2 regions of the Micromonospora sp. DT46 genome follow, and region 1 is predicted to be linked to the other one. Evidence: predicted binding sites of a transcription regulator. Region 1 holds the regulator's gene; the other holds the start of a gene.
The links. Region 1 encodes HrcA, which represses chaperone genes, less so after heat shock. Its sites were predicted from a motif close to GGTTNGCACNCTCNNNNNGAGNGTGCNAACC; they were not measured.
Positions count from the first base shown of each region.

Region 2: a site for HrcA is predicted at 3,014-3,044, ahead of groL (chaperonin GroEL). Genes of this name have one in related genera too.

Region 1 covers NZ_JBNCKW010000015.1:61,976-70,087, forward strand. The annotation lists gene ACLQ20_RS30255 (enoyl-CoA hydratase-related protein) at 1-27, opposite strand, end outside; gene hemW (radical SAM family heme chaperone HemW) at 47-1,270, shown strand; gene ACLQ20_RS30265 (DUF4870 domain-containing protein) at 1,311-2,009, opposite strand; gene hrcA (heat-inducible transcriptional repressor HrcA) at 2,254-3,276, shown strand; gene dnaJ (molecular chaperone DnaJ) at 3,350-4,495, shown strand; gene ACLQ20_RS30280 (16S rRNA (uracil(1498)-N(3))-methyltransferase) at 4,543-5,277, shown strand; gene ACLQ20_RS30285 (GntR family transcriptional regulator) at 5,545-5,934, shown strand; gene ACLQ20_RS30290 (ABC transporter ATP-binding protein) at 5,964-6,908, shown strand; gene ACLQ20_RS30295 (hypothetical protein) at 6,922-7,887, shown strand; gene ppk2 (polyphosphate kinase 2) at 8,081-8,112, opposite strand, start outside.
Region 2 covers NZ_JBNCKW010000002.1:595,385-603,496, reverse strand. The annotation lists gene paaN (phenylacetic acid degradation protein PaaN) at 1-611, shown strand, start outside; gene ACLQ20_RS07150 (GNAT family N-acetyltransferase) at 695-1,228, opposite strand; gene ACLQ20_RS07145 (cold-shock protein) at 1,439-1,642, shown strand; gene ACLQ20_RS07140 (hypothetical protein) at 1,857-2,966, shown strand; gene groL (chaperonin GroEL) at 3,241-4,863, shown strand; gene ACLQ20_RS07130 (hypothetical protein) at 4,923-5,120, opposite strand; gene ACLQ20_RS07125 (GNAT family N-acetyltransferase) at 5,212-6,141, opposite strand; gene ACLQ20_RS07120 (helix-turn-helix domain-containing protein) at 6,317-6,931, opposite strand; gene ACLQ20_RS07115 (dienelactone hydrolase family protein) at 6,995-7,585, shown strand; gene ACLQ20_RS07110 (S8 family serine peptidase) at 7,607-8,112, opposite strand, start outside.

The DNA of each region.
Region 1 (8,112 bases):
CCGCACGAGCACGTCTGGAGAGGTCATGCCGGGCACACTAGTGGCCATGCCCGGCGTCCTTCCAGAAGGCGAAACCGTCCCCGTCGACGGCTCGCTGCCCGCCACCGCCACCCGAGCCGTCGGCGCGCGCGGCTTCGGCGTGTACGTGCACGTGCCGTTCTGCGCCAGCCGCTGCGGCTACTGCGACTTCAACACGTACACGGCCGCCGAACTGGGCGGCGGGGCGGGCCGGGAGGACTACGCCGACACCGTGCTGGCCGAGCTGGCGCTCGCCCGCCGGGTGCTGGGCGACGCGCCCCCGCCCCGGGTGGACACGGTCTTCGTCGGCGGCGGCACCCCGACCCTGCTCCCCGCCGACGACCTGGCGCGGATCCTCGACGGCATCGACCGCACCTGGGGGCTCGCGCCCGGCGCCGAGGTGACCACCGAGGCCAATCCGGAATCGGTCACGCCCGAGTCGCTGAAGGCGCTGCGGGCCGCCGGCTACACCCGGATCTCGCTGGGCATGCAGTCCGCCGCGCCGGGGGTGCTGGCGATCCTCGACCGCACGCACAGCGCCGGCCGGGCCGTCGCCGCCGCCCGCGAGGCCCGCGACGCCGGGTTCGACCACGTCAACCTGGACCTGATCTACGGCACGCCGGGGGAGACCGAGGCGGACTTCGCCGCCTCCCTCGACCAGGTCGTCGCCGCCGGGGTGGACCACGTCAGCGCGTACGCCCTGATCGTGGAGGACGGCACGCGGCTGGCCGCCCGGATGCGGCGCGGCGAGCTGCCGTACCCCTCCGACGACGTCGCCGCGGACCGCTACCTCGCCGCGGAGGCCGCCCTCGGCGCGGCCGGCCTCTCCTGGTACGAGGTGTCGAACTGGGCCCGCGACGAGGCGGCCCGGTGCCGGCACAACCTGCTCTACTGGACCGGCGCCGACTGGTGGGGCCTCGGCCCGGGGGCGCACAGCCACGTCAGCGGCGTGCGCTGGTGGAACGTCAAGCACCCCACGACGTACGCGAAGCGGCTCGCCGGCGGCGAGTCGCCCGGCCTGGCCCGCGAGGTGCTCACGGCCGACGAGGCGCACATGGAGGACGTCATGCTCCGGCTGCGCCTCGCCTCCGGGCTGCCCCTGGACGCCCTCGACGACGCCGGTCGGGCCGGTGCCGCACGGGCCCTCGCCGACGGGCTGCTGGCCGCCGACGAGCACGCGGCCGGCCGGGCCGTGCTGACCCTGCGGGGCCGGCTGCTCGCCGACGCGGTCGTCCGCGACCTGCTGCCCTGAACCGCGTGCCGGGGCCGGCCGGGGGAGCGGCCGACCCGGGTCACTTGGTGAAGGTGTAGGTCAACGGGTAGCGGTAGAGCACGCCCTCGTTGGCCTTGAGCCCGCCGATGATGCCGAAGATCAGCGGCACCAGCCAGACGAGCATGGGGACGAAGAACAGCACCCCGCAGGTGATCAGCGTGACCACCCAGCTCAGCACCCCGACGATCGTCCAGGTGAGCTGGAAGTTCAGCGCCGCGGCGGCGTGCGCCCGGGCGGTCGGCGACTGCTGCCCCCGAACCATCAGCGCGATGAGCGGCGCCAGCCAGCCGAGCATGCCGCCGCCGACGATCACGCCGGCCGCGCCGCCGAAGTGGGCGATCAGGGCCCAGTTCTTGTCCTCGTTGCTGGCGTAGCCGCCCGTCGGCGGTCCGTAGCCGCCACCGGTCGGATAGCCGGCCCCCGGCGCTCCGTAGCCGCCGGGCGGTCCGTAGCCCCCGGGCGGCGGGTAGTCGCCGGGCGGGGGATAGCCACCAGGCGGTGGGTAGTCGCCGGGCGGAGGGTAGCCGCCCGACGGCGGCTGGTCACCGGTGGGCGGCGGATAGCCACCGGGTGGAGGATGGCTGCCCGGGCCCGGTGCCCCGGACAGTGGTGCGGTGGGGTCGCCGGAGCCGGCGGCGCCGGGAACCCCCGACGGGGCGGTCGGGTCCGGCGGGAAGCCGGGGTCCCCCGCTCCGGGAGGGCGAGGTGGTTCAGTCATGAAGGTCACGGTAGGGGCAGCCGGCAAGGCGGCACCAGCGCGACACCGGCCGGGACGCCCGGAACACCGGCCCCACGGGGGCGTCGGGTGGGCCCGCGCGGTCGCCGATCGGACTGATCACCCCAGGTCGATCATCGCGCGGGCGGCCCCGCCGACGTAGACTGGCACTCGCTACAGTCGAGTGCCAGCAGCCCGCCCCGGCCCCCCGCGTGCCGGGGCCGACGTGCGACAGGAGGTGGGGAGGATGGGTCTCGACGACCGCAAGCTCGCCGTGCTGCGCGCGATCGTCGAGGACTACGTCGCCACGCAGGAGCCCGTCGGCAGCAAGGCGCTGGTCGAGCGGCACCAGCTGGGGGTCTCACCGGCGACCGTCCGCAACGACATGGCCGTGCTGGAGGAGGAGGGCTACATCCGCCAGCCGCACACCAGTGCCGGCCGGGTGCCCACCGACCGGGGCTACCGGCTCTTCGTGGACCGGCTGTCCCGGGTGAAGCCGCTCAGCCCGGCCGAGCGCCGGGCGATCGAGCGTTTCCTGGTCGGCGCCGTCGACCTCGACGACGTGGTGCACCGCACCGTCCGGCTGCTGGCGCAACTCACCCGGCAGGTCGCCGTCGTGCAGTACCCGAGCCTGGCCCGTTCCTCGGTGCGCCACCTGGAGCTGGTGCCGATCTCCACCACCCGGCTGATGCTGGTCATGATCGCCGACACCGGCCGGGTCGAGCAGCGGCTGGTCGAGCTGCCCGCGCCGATCCCCGCCGACGACGTCACGGACCTGCGCCGGCTGGTCAACGAGAAGCTGGTCGGCACCCGGCTGTCGGAGACCCCGCCGCTGGTGCAGGCGCTCGTCGAGGAGTCGGTGCCCCACCTGCGCCCGGCCATGACCACCCTCTCCACCGTGCTGCTGGAGACGCTGATCGAGCGGCACGAGGAGCGGATCGCGCTGGCCGGGACGGCCAACCTCACCCGCGGCGGCCTGCTCGACTTCCAGGGCTCCCTGCGCCCCATCCTGGAGGCGCTGGAGGAGGAGGTCGTCATGCTCAAGCTCATCGGCGAGGCGGAGCCGAGCACGACGCGGGTGCTGATCGGCGACGAGAACGAGATCGACAACCTGCGCGCCGCCTCGGTGGTCAGCACCGGCTACGGGCCGGGCGCGACCAGCGTCGGCGGCCTCGGCGTGCTGGGGCCGACCCGGATGGACTACCCCGGCACCATCGCCACGGTGCGGGCCGTGGCACGCTACGTGGGCGAGCTGCTGGCCCAGAACTGACCAGTCAGGGCCGACGGCCGGCTCCGGCCGCCGACCGGCGCAACGCGAGACGAACATGAGGACACGGAACGCAGTGGCCAGGGACTACTACGGCATTCTCGGCGTGAGCCGGGAAGCCTCCGACGACGAGATCAAGCGCGCCTACCGCAAGCTGGCGCGGCAGTTCCACCCGGACGTGAATCCGGATCCGGAGGCCCAGGAGAAGTTCAAGGACATCAACGCCGCGTACGAGGTCCTCTCGGACGACCGGAAACGGCAGATCGTCGACCTGGGCGGTGACCCGCTCGCCCCCGGGGGCGGGGGTGCGGGTGGCCCGGGCGGCCCCGGCGGCGCCGGACCGTTCGTCGGCTTCCAGGACATTATGGACGCGTTCTTCGGCGGCGCGGCCGGCGGTTCGCGGGGTCCGCGACCGCGTACCCGGCCCGGCGCCGACGCCATCCTGCGGCTGGAGCTGGACCTGCACGAGACCGCGTTCGGCGTCGAGGCGCCGATCACCGTCGACACCGCCGTGCTCTGCACCACCTGCTCCGGCGCCGGCACGGCGGCCGGCACCCACCTGGCCACCTGTGAGGCGTGCGCCGGCCGGGGCGAGGTGCAGTCCGTGCAGCGCACCTTCCTCGGCCAGGTGGTCTCCGCCCGGCCGTGCACGGTCTGCCAGGGCTACGGCACCACCATCCCGCACCCGTGCCCGACCTGCGCCGGCGACGGCCGCGTCCGCACCCGCCGCTCGCTGACCGTCAAGATCCCGGCCGGTGTCGAGGACGGCATGCGCATCCGCCTCGCCCAGCAGGGTGAGGTCGGCCCGGGCGGCGGCACGGCCGGCGACCTCTACGTGGAGATCCACGAGCGGCCGCACGACGTCTACTCCCGCAAGGGCGACGACCTGCACTGCCGCGTCACGGTGCCGATGACCGCGGCGGCCCTCGGCACCCGGCTCACCATCAAGACGCTGGACAGCGAGGAGACGGTCGACGTCAAGGCCGGCACCCAGCCGGGCAGCACGCTGCGGCTGCGCGCCCGGGGTGTGCCGCACCTGCGTGGCACCGGCCGGGGTGACCTCTACGTCCACCTCGACGTGCGCACCCCCACCAAGCTCGACGCCGACCAGGAGAAGATGCTGCGCGACTTCGCCAAGACCCGAGGCGAGGAGGTCGCCGAGCTCACCAAGCAGGGCGGCTTCTTCTCCCGGATGCGCGACGCCTTCAACGGCCACGCCTGAGCGGCCTGACCGCCCCGGCGTCCGCCGGGGCGGCTAGCCTGATCGTCGTGTCCGCGCCGCTGTTCCTGGTCGAGTCGCTGCCCACCGCCGACCAGCTCACCCTGGGCGGCCCCGAGGGGCACCACGCCGCCACGGTGCAACGACTGCGCGTCGGCGAGGAACTCCTGCTCGCCGACGGCCGGGGCGGCACCGCGTCCGCGGTGGTCACGGCCGTCGGCCGGGGCAGCCTCGAACTCGACGTCATCTCCCGGGGGTACGTCGACGCGGCCGTCCCCCGGCTCGTCGTGGTGCAGGGCATCGCCAAGGGCGACCGGGGCGAGCTGGCCGTGCAGGCGATGACCGAGGTCGGGGTGGACGAGATCGTGCCCTGGGCGGCGTCCCGCTCGGTGGCGCAGTGGCGCGGCGACCGGGGCGCCCGGGCCCGGGAGAAGTGGGTGGCGACGGCCCGCGAGGCGGCGAAGCAGGCCCGCCGGTCGTGGCTGCCGGTGGTGGCCGGCGCCCCCGACGAGTCCACCGCGACGGTGGCCCGCCGGATCGCGGGCGCCGCCGCGACGTTCGTCCTGCACGAGGAGGCGCGGGAGCGGCTGACCACCGTCGAGCTGCCCGCCGCCGGTGAGATCGTGCTGGTCGTCGGCCCGGAGGGCGGCATCGCCCCGGCCGAGCTGACCGCCTTCGCCGAGGCCGGCGCCCGGCCGGTGCGCCTGGGGCCCTCGGTGCTGCGTACGTCGACCGCCGGGGTGGCTGCCCTCAGTGTCCTGGCCACCCGCCTCGGCCACTGGTGACCGTCGGTACGCCGCAGCCGTATCGGGTTCCTTCCGGAGCTGTGCTCATCCCCGTGCGCCGGGCCGCTCTCGGCGGCGGGGTGAACGCCTCGGGGGCTCAGCGCCGCAGCACCGCCATCGTGCCAGGGCTGTCGCGCATTCCGGTGGTCGGCGGCGGCGTCACGCCCGCGTGATCGCGGCGAGTCACTGCCGATCCGTCGGAGTGGCTTGACAGGGCATCCTCGCGCCTTCACCCTTTCACTATTGCAATAGTGAAAGGGGGCGGAGTTGATCGAGTTCCATCTGGATCGTGGGTCCGGGGTCTCCACCTATCTACAGCTCGTCCACCAGGTGAAACACGCGCTCCGGCTAGGGGTTCTTCAACCCGGCGACAAGCTTCCCACCGCCAAGGAGGTGGTGGCGCAGTTGGCGATCAACCCCAACACGGTGCTCAAGGCATACCGGGAGCTCGAGCGGGAGGGCCTCGCCATCGGCCGCCCGGGGCAGGGCACGTTCGTCCGTCGGTCGCTGCGGATCGCCGACGCGGCCGAGCAGGCCCGACTCGCCGCCCAGCTGTCCGCCTGGGTCGGCCAGGCCCGCCGCGCCGGCCTGGACCAGGAGGACGTGGAGGCGCTGTTCGCGTCGGTGTTGATGGATTCGTTTCGGAGGTCGGCGTGAGGACGAGTGGGGATGCGGTGGTCGTGAACATGCCAGGACTGGGCAGGTCTCCGGAGGAGCATCCGGCCCATGCGCGACGGGAGGGCAATGCGCTGGAGGCGACCGGGCTCGGCAAGCAGTACCGCCGTACCTGGGCGCTGCGCGAGTGTTCGGTGGCCGTACCGGCCGGTCGGGTCGCCGCGCTGGTCGGCCCCAACGGAGCGGGCAAGACGACCTTCCTCCACATGATCGTCGGGTTGCTGCAACCCACTCGGGGGTCGGTCCGCGTCTTCGGCACGACGGTGGGACGCGACGGCGCCGCGCTGTCCCGGATCGCGTTCCTGGCCCAGGAGAAGCCCCTCTACGACGGTTTCACCGTCGCGGAGATGATGCGGTTCGGCCGGGTGATGAATCCGAACTGGGACGACGACCTGGCCCGCGGCAGGCTCGACGAGTTGAGGATCCCGCTCGACCGGCGGGTGGCGAGGCTCTCCGGCGGCCAGCAGACCCAGGTGGCGCTCACCCTGGCGATCGCCAAGCGGCCCGACCTGCTGGTGCTGGACGAGCCGCTCGCCGACCTGGACCCCCTGGCCCGACACGACGTGACGAGCAGCCTGATGTCCGCCGTGGCGGAGACGGGCATGACCGTCCTGCTCTCCTCGCATGTGGTGCCCGACCTTGCGGGCACCTGCGACTGGTTGGTCGTTCTCAACGGCGGCCGTGTGCAGGTCAGCGGGGACATCGACGACCTGCTCTCCGAGCACCGGCTACTGACCGGTCCGGCGGACAGCGCCGAGGCGGTGGCCGCCCAGTTGCCCGTCGTCGCCCGTAGCAGCACCGGCCGGCAGGCCACGATGCTGGTTTGCGGCGCCGGTGCCGTTGCGGACCAGCGGTGGACCGAACGTCCCCTGTCCCTCGAGGACCTCGTCCTGACCTACCTGCGTGACCCCGACGCCGCAGCGCTGCCCCGCCCCAATATCGTCCGGGCGAACTGAGAAGGAGAGCAAGATGGTCTGGCTGACCTACCGTCAGCACCGCGCCCAGCTGCTGGTCACGTTCGGGGCGTTGATTCTGCTCGGCGGGATACTCCTGGTCTCCGCCCTCGAAGCCACCTCGTGGGCGGCAGGCCACGCTCCCGACGGCTGCCCGGGATCGTCGCCGGTGTGTCACGACTTCAACCGCGGGATGTTCGACCGTTACCACGCCGTCTACCAGGTCTTCGGCTACCTGCCCCTGGTGGGACCGGCACTGATCGGTGCCTTCTGGGGTGCGCCCCTCGTGGCTCGGGAGATGGAGCGCGGCACGTTCCGCATGGCCTGGACCCAGTCCGTGACGACGCTACGCTGGATCCTCGCCAAGCTCGGCCTGCTGTGCGTGGCCGTCGTGGTCGCCGGGGCAGCCCTGGCGGTGATGGTCGGTCGGTGGAACGCGGTGTTCGAGGGTGCCTTCCCTGACTCCTCCTTCACCAACCCCGGCAAGTTCAACATCGTCGGCCTCGCGCCTGCCGCGTGGTGGCTCTTCGCATTCGCAGTCGGCGCCGCCGCCAGCGCCATCCTGCGCCGCACCGTGCCGGCCATGGCGGTCACCGTGGCGGTGATCGCCGTTGCCATCCCTGCGGTCATCGTCAGTCACGACCTCTACGCCAAGCCGGACCGGCAGGTCGGCGTGAGCCGGGACGCTCTCATCGCCAACGGGGACGTCATCGTCGCCGAGATGCGGGTGGCCCCGGACGGCCGGGTGGCGGACGGCTCGCTGTCCAGCGTGTGCCCACCCGCCGCCGGCGTCGACCCGTCGTCGAGCCGGGCCGAACTCGCCGAACAAGACTGCCTGCTCGCCAAGGGATACCAGGCGGCCTTCGACGTCCATCCAGCCAGTCGATTCTGGTTGTTCCAGTCGCTCCAGGCCCTCCTGCTGGTCGGCGGCGCTGTTGTCCTGCTCGTCGTCACGGTGCGCCGGACACTCCGGCTGCACTGAATCGTGAGCCAGCCTGTATTCGATACAGGACAGATCCTTTCGTACCCTGCTGTGGGCTGACCGCGACGACGGTGACCTCCGGCCCGGAGGCCGCGGCCCGACGGGTCGGTCACCAGCGGTGCGGGCCTCGTCCTTGACCGTCGCTGGCCAGGGCATTTCGGCCAGCGTGGTCGGGGCGCGCGTCCGGCGGGGGTCAGAGCCTGGGAAAGACGTGCACCGTCTGCT
Region 2 (8,112 bases), on a different contig from region 1:
GCAACGGCATCGAGACCGACCAGGGGCACAAGAGCTTCGACGAGGTGGCGGGCGGGATCGCCGCGGCGGTCGCCAAGATCACCGCCGACCCGGCGCGCGGGGTGGAGATGACCGGCGCGATCGTCAACGACGGGGTGCTGGAGCGCCTCGACGAGGTCACCAAGGTCGGCGAGGCGGTGCTGGAGTCGCGTACGGTCGAGCACCCGGCCTTCCCCGGCGCGGTGGTCCGCACCCCGACGGTGGTCAGGCTGGCGGCCGACGACACCGCGACCTACTCGAAGGAGTGGTTCGGGCCGATCTCGTTCGCCATCGCCACGGACTCCACCGCGCACAGCCTGGAGATCCTGCGCGCCACGGTCGGCGAGAAGGGCGCTCTCACCGCGGCGGTCTACTCCACCGACGAGGCGGTCCTCGACGCGGCCGAGACCGCGGCGATCGAGGTCGGGGTGCACCTGTCCTGCAACCTGACCGGCGGGGTCTTCGTGAACCAGTCGGCGGCCTTCTCCGACTTCCACGGCAGCGGCGCCAACGCGGCGGCCAACTCGGCGCTCACCGACGGCGCCTACGTGGCCAACCGGTTCCGCATCGTGCAGTCCCGCCGGCACGCCTGAGGTGCCCGGCTGCCCGGGTCGGCCCCGCACCGGCCGCTCCGGGCAGCCGATCCGGTTCTGGCGGAACGGGTCACCGGCGCGGGTCAGGCCGGGCGGCGCATCTGGAGCTCGGTGAGCGCCGGGACCGTGGGGTGCGGGACGCGTACGCCGGTGTCGACGAAGCCCAGCCGCCGGTACGCGCGGTAGGCCCGGTCGTTGCCGACCACGACCTCCAGCATCAGTTCGGGGCGCCCGCAGGCGCGGGACCAGGCCGCGACCGCGTCGACGAGGTCGCCGAGGAGGCCCGTGCCCCGCCAGGGCGGGGTGACGTAGACGGCGTACACCACGGTCAGCCCCGGCTCCCCGGGGGCCACCGTGCCGCCGGCGTGCCCGACGAGCCGGCCGCCCGGGTCCGCGACGAACTGGGCGGTGCCCGCCCCGACGGAGACGGACGCGATCCTGGCCGCGTAGTCGGCGTGCGACCGGGCCGCCGCGTCGGCGAGGGTCTCCAGGAAGGCCAGCGGGGCGTCGGCGAGCATCTCCAGCCGCAGCGCCCGCATCCGAGCCGCGTCCGGGGGGCGGACCCGCCGGATCTGCGCCCGCCGCGTCGGCCCCGGACCGTCGGGCGTGCTCGTCATGCCGAATGCCTATCACAACGATGACGGCCGATGGCGTTCGATCGGCGTATGTCCGATTTGTGGTCGTGCGGTGTCGTCACGCTTCGTGTAGCGTGCGATTTCGGTCACCGTTTCAGCGGCCCTCGTCGATCGCCGAGCCGGTGGTCCTCCGGTGCCGGCCCGCCCGGCCTCCGGGGTCGTGGAACGCCGCGCAGAGTGAGGAAGTGCACCGTGGCAGAGGGCACCGTGAAGTGGTTCAACTCCGAAAAGGGCTACGGCTTCATCGCCGTCGACGGTGGGCAGGACGTCTTCGTCCACTTCTCGGCGATCGAGATGGACGGCTACAAGGCGTTGGACGACGGCCAGCGGGTCGAGTTCGAGATCGCCCAGGGCCAGAAGGGCCCCCAGGCCGAGCGCGTGCGCGTCATCGCCTGACGGGCGTCCCTCCCGCGCCCCCGCGCCGACCGACCTCCCGACCACCGGTCGTGGGGCGCCGGCCGGGGGCGGCCTGGTGGTCCGGGCGGTCGTCGGCCGGTCCGCTGCACGGGGCCGGGCAGTCTGCCGGTCCGCTGCACGGGGGCGGGCTTCGGCGCGGTTGCGTCGGCAGGGAAGGATCGTGAGCCGTTCCAGCCATCGCTGAGGAGGGTTCATGTCCGACCAGCCACCCCAGGCCGCACCGCCCCCGGGAGAGCCCGAACCCTCCGCGACGCCACCCGTCGGCCCGGGCGGTGCTGCGCCGACGGGCCCGCAACAGCCGCAGGACTGGGTCTTCCCGCCCACCGGCGGGTACCCGGCCGGCTCCGGCCCGTACGGCGGGCAGCCGTGGTACCCGGGCGCCCCGGTCGCCTATCCCGGGCATCCGGGCGCCTATCCCGGGCAGCCGGTCCACGGGTGGTACCCGCCGGGGCACGGCCTCGACCCCGCCGACCTGCTCGTCACCCCGCCCGGCGCGGGCGTCAACGGCTGGTTCGGCCGGTGCGTCGGCGCGGTGCGCCGGGGCTGGCGGCTGCTGCTGCCGATCCTGCTGCTCACCCAGGCGCTGCCGGCCCTGGTGGTGTCGATGCTCTCGTTGGTCGTCGACCCGAGCGCCAAGTGGGAGGAGTCGATGGCCGACGACCCCGCCGCGCTGCCCGACACCTTCCTGACCGACACGGGCGTCCTGCTGTTCGTGGTGCTCGGCAGCGCCCTCGTCTTCGGTTTCGTGCAGAGCCTGGGCTGGGCGGCCGGCACCTGGGTGGTCACCCGGCAGGCGGCCGGTCAGCCGGTGAGCGTGGGCGCGGCCCTCTCCTACGGGGCGCGTCGGGCGCTGGGCCTCTGGGGCTGGACCCTGCTGATGAGCGTGATCATCGGGCTCGGGGTCTGTTTCTGCGTGATCCCCGGCATCTACTTCGCCTTCGCGCTGAGCATGGCCGGCCCGGTCTACCTGTTCGAGCGGCAGCACCCGATCGGCCGTTCCTTCCGCATGTTCCACGACCGGCTCGGTCTGCTGCTCGGCCGGGTGGCGCTGGTCGCGGCGGCGGTGATCGTCGGCAGCGGGGCCGCCGGCATGGTGGAGGGCATCGGCACGCTGCCGTTCGGCACCACCCCGCTGGAGTCGCCCGGCACGGCGGTCGGCGTGCTCGTGGTGACGCTGGTGGGCGCGGTGCTGGCCCTGCCGACCCACCTCGCCCAGCTGGTCGGCCTGGTCGTCACGTACGCCGAGCAGCGCGCCCACGAGGGGCCGGTGGACAGCGCCCGGCTGACCGGTGAACTCGGCTGACCGGGGCGATCGTGCTTGCACTCGGCAGGGGAGAGTGCTAAACAAGTCATTGGCACTCGCATACCGTGAGTGCCAATGGTCGGGGCGGTAGGGCCACGGTCGTAGCGGCGTCCAGACGCGGCTGCGGCACATGGCCGGTCGTCGCGGGCTATCCGGCCCGGCCGAGGAGACGTCGTCGTCGCCAGGTGGCGACGTCCCAAGGTGCGTACACCAGGCGGCCCATCCGGGACACACACTCCGGGTGGCCCGTGAGTGTCCAGGAGGACAACGCCGTATGGCCAAGATGATCGCGTTCGACGAAGAGGCGCGCCGCGGCCTCGAGCGGGGCATGAACCAGCTCGCCGACGCCGTGAAGGTGACCCTCGGCCCCAAGGGCCGCAACGTCGTCCTCGAGAAGAAGTGGGGTGCCCCCACCATCACCAACGATGGTGTGAGCATCGCCAAGGAGATCGAGCTCGAGGACCCCTACGAGAAGATCGGCGCCGAGCTGGTCAAGGAGGTCGCGAAGAAGACCGACGACGTCGCCGGTGACGGCACGACGACGGCGACCGTCCTGGCCCAGGCCCTGGTCCGCGAGGGCCTGCGCAACGTGGCCGCCGGTGCCAACCCGATGGCCCTGAAGCGGGGCATCGAGGCCGCCGTGGCCAGCGTCTCGGAGGAGCTGCTCAAGCTCGCCAAGGACGTCGAGACCAAGGAGCAGATCGCCTCCACCGCCTCCATCTCCGCCGGTGACACCAGCGTCGGCGAGATCATCGCCGAGGCGATGGACAAGGTGGGCAAGGAAGGCGTCATCACCGTCGAGGAGAGCAACACCTTCGGGCTGGAGCTGGAGCTCACCGAGGGTATGCGCTTCGACAAGGGCTACATCTCGGCCTACTTCATGACCGACCCGGAGCGCATGGAGGCCGTCTTCGACGACCCCTACCTCCTGATCGTCAACAGCAAGATCTCGTCGGTCAAGGACCTGCTCCCGATCCTCGAGAAGGTCATGCAGTCGGGCAAGCCGCTGCTGATCATCTCCGAGGACATCGAGGGCGAGGCCCTGGCGACCCTGGTCGTCAACAAGGTCCGGGGCACCTTCAAGTCCGTCGCCGTCAAGGCGCCGGGCTTCGGTGACCGCCGCAAGGCCATGCTGGCCGACATCGCCATCCTCACCGGTGGCCAGGTCATCAGCGAGGAGGTCGGCCTCAAGCTGGACGCCGTCGGCCTCGACATGCTGGGCCGCGCCCGCAAGGTCGTGGTGACCAAGGACGAGACCACCATCGTCGACGGTGCCGGCGACGCCGAGCAGATCCAGGGCCGGGTCAACCAGATCCGGGCCGAGATCGACAAGAGCGACTCCGACTACGACCGCGAGAAGCTGCAGGAGCGGCTGGCCAAGCTGGCCGGCGGCGTCGCGGTGATCAAGGTCGGCGCGGCCACCGAGGTCGAGCTCAAGGAGCGCAAGCACCGCATCGAGGACGCCGTCCGCAACGCGAAGGCCGCCGTCGAGGAGGGCATCGTCCCGGGTGGTGGCGTCGCGCTGGTGCAGGCCGGCAAGACCGCCTTCGACAAGCTGGACCTGGTCGGCGACGAGGCGACCGGTGCGAACATCGTCAAGGTCGCGCTGGACGCCCCGCTGCGGCAGATCGCCGTCAACGCCGGCCTCGAGGGCGGCGTCGTGGTGGAGAAGGTCCGTAACCTGAACCCGGGTCACGGCCTCAACGCCGCCAACGGCGAGTACGTCGACCTGCTGGCCGCGGGCATCATCGACCCGGCCAAGGTGACGCGTTCGGCGCTGCAGAACGCCTCGTCGATCGCGGCGCTCTTCCTCACCACCGAGGCCGTCGTGGCGGACAAGCCGGAGAAGACCCCGGCCGCCCCGGCTGGTCCGGGTGGCGGGGACATGGACTTCTGAGTCCAGCTCCGACAACGCCGTGAGGGGCGGGCCGCGTCAGCGGTCCGCCCCTTGCGCTGTCACGTCGGCAGTGGCCGTTGGTTGCGTCTCTTCTGCGCCCGGTCGTACGGCTGCGGGATCTGCACCGGCTCGTCGACCAGCGTCACCGGCTCGTCGGCCGGCTCGTCGACGCCGGCCATCTCCGCCTGCTGCTCGGCGTCGCCGTAGTCGAGCCGGTCGAACGGCAACGGGCCGGGGCGTTCGTCGTCCGTGGTCATGGCTGCCTCCTCTACCGGAAACGGTAGGGCGCGACGATCACCAATGCGGGCGAATGGCGTTATGAGGGTCTATATCCCGTTCGCCCCGTTGTCAGTCGCCGAGCGTCCTGCGGTACAGGAAGAAGACGCGCTCGATCCGGGCACCCGCGCTGCCCGAGTAGAACGGGACCGGCCCGACCCAGCCGATCTGCGCAGCCGTCACGCCCGCCGCCCGCTGCTCGCGCAGGCAGCGGCGCAGCAGCACCCCGCCGATCCCCGAACCCTCGGCCGCCGGGGCGGTGCCCATCGGGCCGAACCAGCTCGGCCGCGACGACCCGTACGCGGCGAAGCCGAGCACCACGCCGTCGCGCTCGGCCAGGTGGCAGCCCGCCCCCTCCCGGCCCACCGAGCCGGCCAGTTCGGCGTCCCAGGCCCCGCCGAAGGTGGCGCGGGCGAACTCCGCCAGCGCCGGCAGGTCACCCGCCTCGGCGCGCCGGACCGTGACGCCCTGCCCGGCCAGCCGCGCCTCCGCCGGCTGCGTCGGGCGCAGCGCGGGCGAGCCGTCGTACGACAGGTCGGCGGTCATGTTCCACGCCGTCCGGTCCTGCCGGTAGCCGAGCGCCAGCGCGGCGCAGACCGCCGGGGTGTAGCGCACGTCGATCCCGGGCCAGGCGTAGGACGGCGGATTCCCGGCGAGCAGGACCTCCACCGCGCCGAGCTCGGCGAGCCGCGCCTCGGCGGTCGCCAGCAGGGCCCTTGCGACACCGTGTCGCCGCTCCTCCGGTGCCACCGCGACCAGGTCGACGTGACCACGGGCGTCGCCGTCGCCGGCGGCGAGGGAGCCGATGAGCACACCGACGAGGCGCCCCTGCCGGTGCGCGCCCCACGCGAACACCGGGCGGTGGGCGGCGGCCCGCGCCCAGAGGGTGTCCACGACGGCCGGCGCCTCGGCCGCGTCCTCCGGCAGGTCCAGTGCCCGCCCGCAGAGCTCCACCACGGCGGGCCGCCGGTCGGGTCCCAGCTCGACGATCTTCAGGTCCATGGACGCCGACCCTAGGTCACCGGAGCGCTTCTGTTAAGCAGAGCCCCTGCTGGCGCCTGGGAAGAGCCCCCGTTGGCGCCGCCCGGCCGGCGGACCACGCCGGCGACCAGTCCACGTGCGGCGAGGGCTCGTCCACGTCGGTCCGCCGTGGCGTGCCGCGACCGACTCGATCGCCTCAGCCGGCCGGCCCGGGTTTCGGCTCGGGCTCGGGCTTCGGGTCGGGCTCGCGCTCGGGAAGGGTCGGCGCGTCGGTGGGGTAGAGGCCGGCGACGAACCCGTACACCTGGTCGCCGGACCGGGGGATCTGGGCGAAGCGGCGGGCCAGCGCCTGCACCTCGGCCCAGAACGCGCGTACCTCCTCGATCGGGATGCGGGCGTGCACGAGGGTGCAGCGCAGGTCGTCGGCGGCGTGGGCGGCGGCCGATTCGGCGACGGCCTCCGCGAGCCCGTTGACGGCGGTCGCGACCTGTCTGTCCTCGGGACGGGTGAGCGCGCCGATGTAGAGCGTGCGGGCGACCCGGCCGTAGTACCGCTCGTCGATCGCCCGCACCCGCCGGGTCCGCACCACCTTGAGCAGGCCGGCGTCGACGAGCGCGGTCACGTGGTAGGCGACGCTGCTCTTCGGCCGGTCGACCGCCCGGGCCAGCTCGGTCACCGTGGCGGCCCGCTCCAGGAGCAGCTCCAGGAGGGTGGCGCGCAGGGGATCGGCCAGCGCGCGAAGCTGCGCGGGCGCGGTGACCACGAGCAGCTCGTCGAGGTCGTAGTCCGGGATCCGCTCATTGCTCGACATTTCTCGACCGTTCTAGAATCATGGATCATTCGATCGTTGTCGTCTGTTGACAGGAGTGTAGAGATGGCCGACGTGGTCCTGTTCCACCATCTGCACGGGCTCACCGAGGGGCTGCGCGAGTTCGCCGAACAGTTGCGGGCGGGCGGGCACACCGTGCACACCCCCGACCTGTTCGACGGTGAACGCCCGGCGACCCTCGACGAGGGCTTCGCGCTCACGAAACGCATCGGGCGTGAGGTGCTGCGCGAGCGCGCCGACCGGGCCGTGGCCGAGCTGCCCGACGGGCTGGTCCACGCGGGCTTCTCCTGGGGCGCCGCCACCGCCCAGCGGCTCGCCCAGACCCGGCCCGGCGCCCGTGGCGCGCTGCTCTACGAATCCTGCCTGCCCGTCACCGGCGAATGGGCCGTCGGCCCCTGGCCCGCCGGGGTTCCGGTGCAGATCCACGGTATGGACGCCGACCCGTTCTTCGCCCTGGAGGGCGACATCGAAGCCGCCCGCGAGCTGGTCGGCATCGTCGGCCCCGACCTCGGCGAGCTGTTCGTCTACCCGGGCGACCAGCACCTGTTCGCCGACAGCACGCTGCCGTCGTACGACGCGGAGGCCACGGCACTGGTGCTGCGGCGCTCGCGGGAGTTCCTCGACCGGCTGGGGTGAACCGGCGCTCCGCGCCGACCCTCACCCCCGCGCGGCTTGGACGGCGGCGTACGCGTCGACCAGGCCGGCACCGGTGATGTTCCGGTCGCCCCCGCAGGTCTGCGTCCGGGCGGCGTACGTGGCCACGGCCGGGGTCGCGGTGTCCCGCAGGATCTGCCGGGTGCGGGGCAGGTCGCCGACCAGCGCCGGGTTGGCCGACCACATCAGCGCCACCACGCCGGCCACCTGCGGCGTCGCCATCGAGGTGCCGCTCAGGACGGCGTACCCGCCGCCCGGCATCGCCGACAGCACCTCGTCGCCGGGCGCGACCAGGTCCGGCTTGGCCGCCCCCGGCACCGGTCCCCGCGACGAGAAGAGGGTGACCTTGCGCTGCCGGTCGACCGCGCCGACGGTCAGCACGTCCGCGTACGGGGCGGGCGGGTCGTCGATCGAGCCGCAGTACGGCCCGGTGTTGCCGGCCGCTGCCACCACCATGACGCCGGCGGCGTCCAGGGCGGCGGTGGCCGGCCCGAGCACGCCCGGGTCGC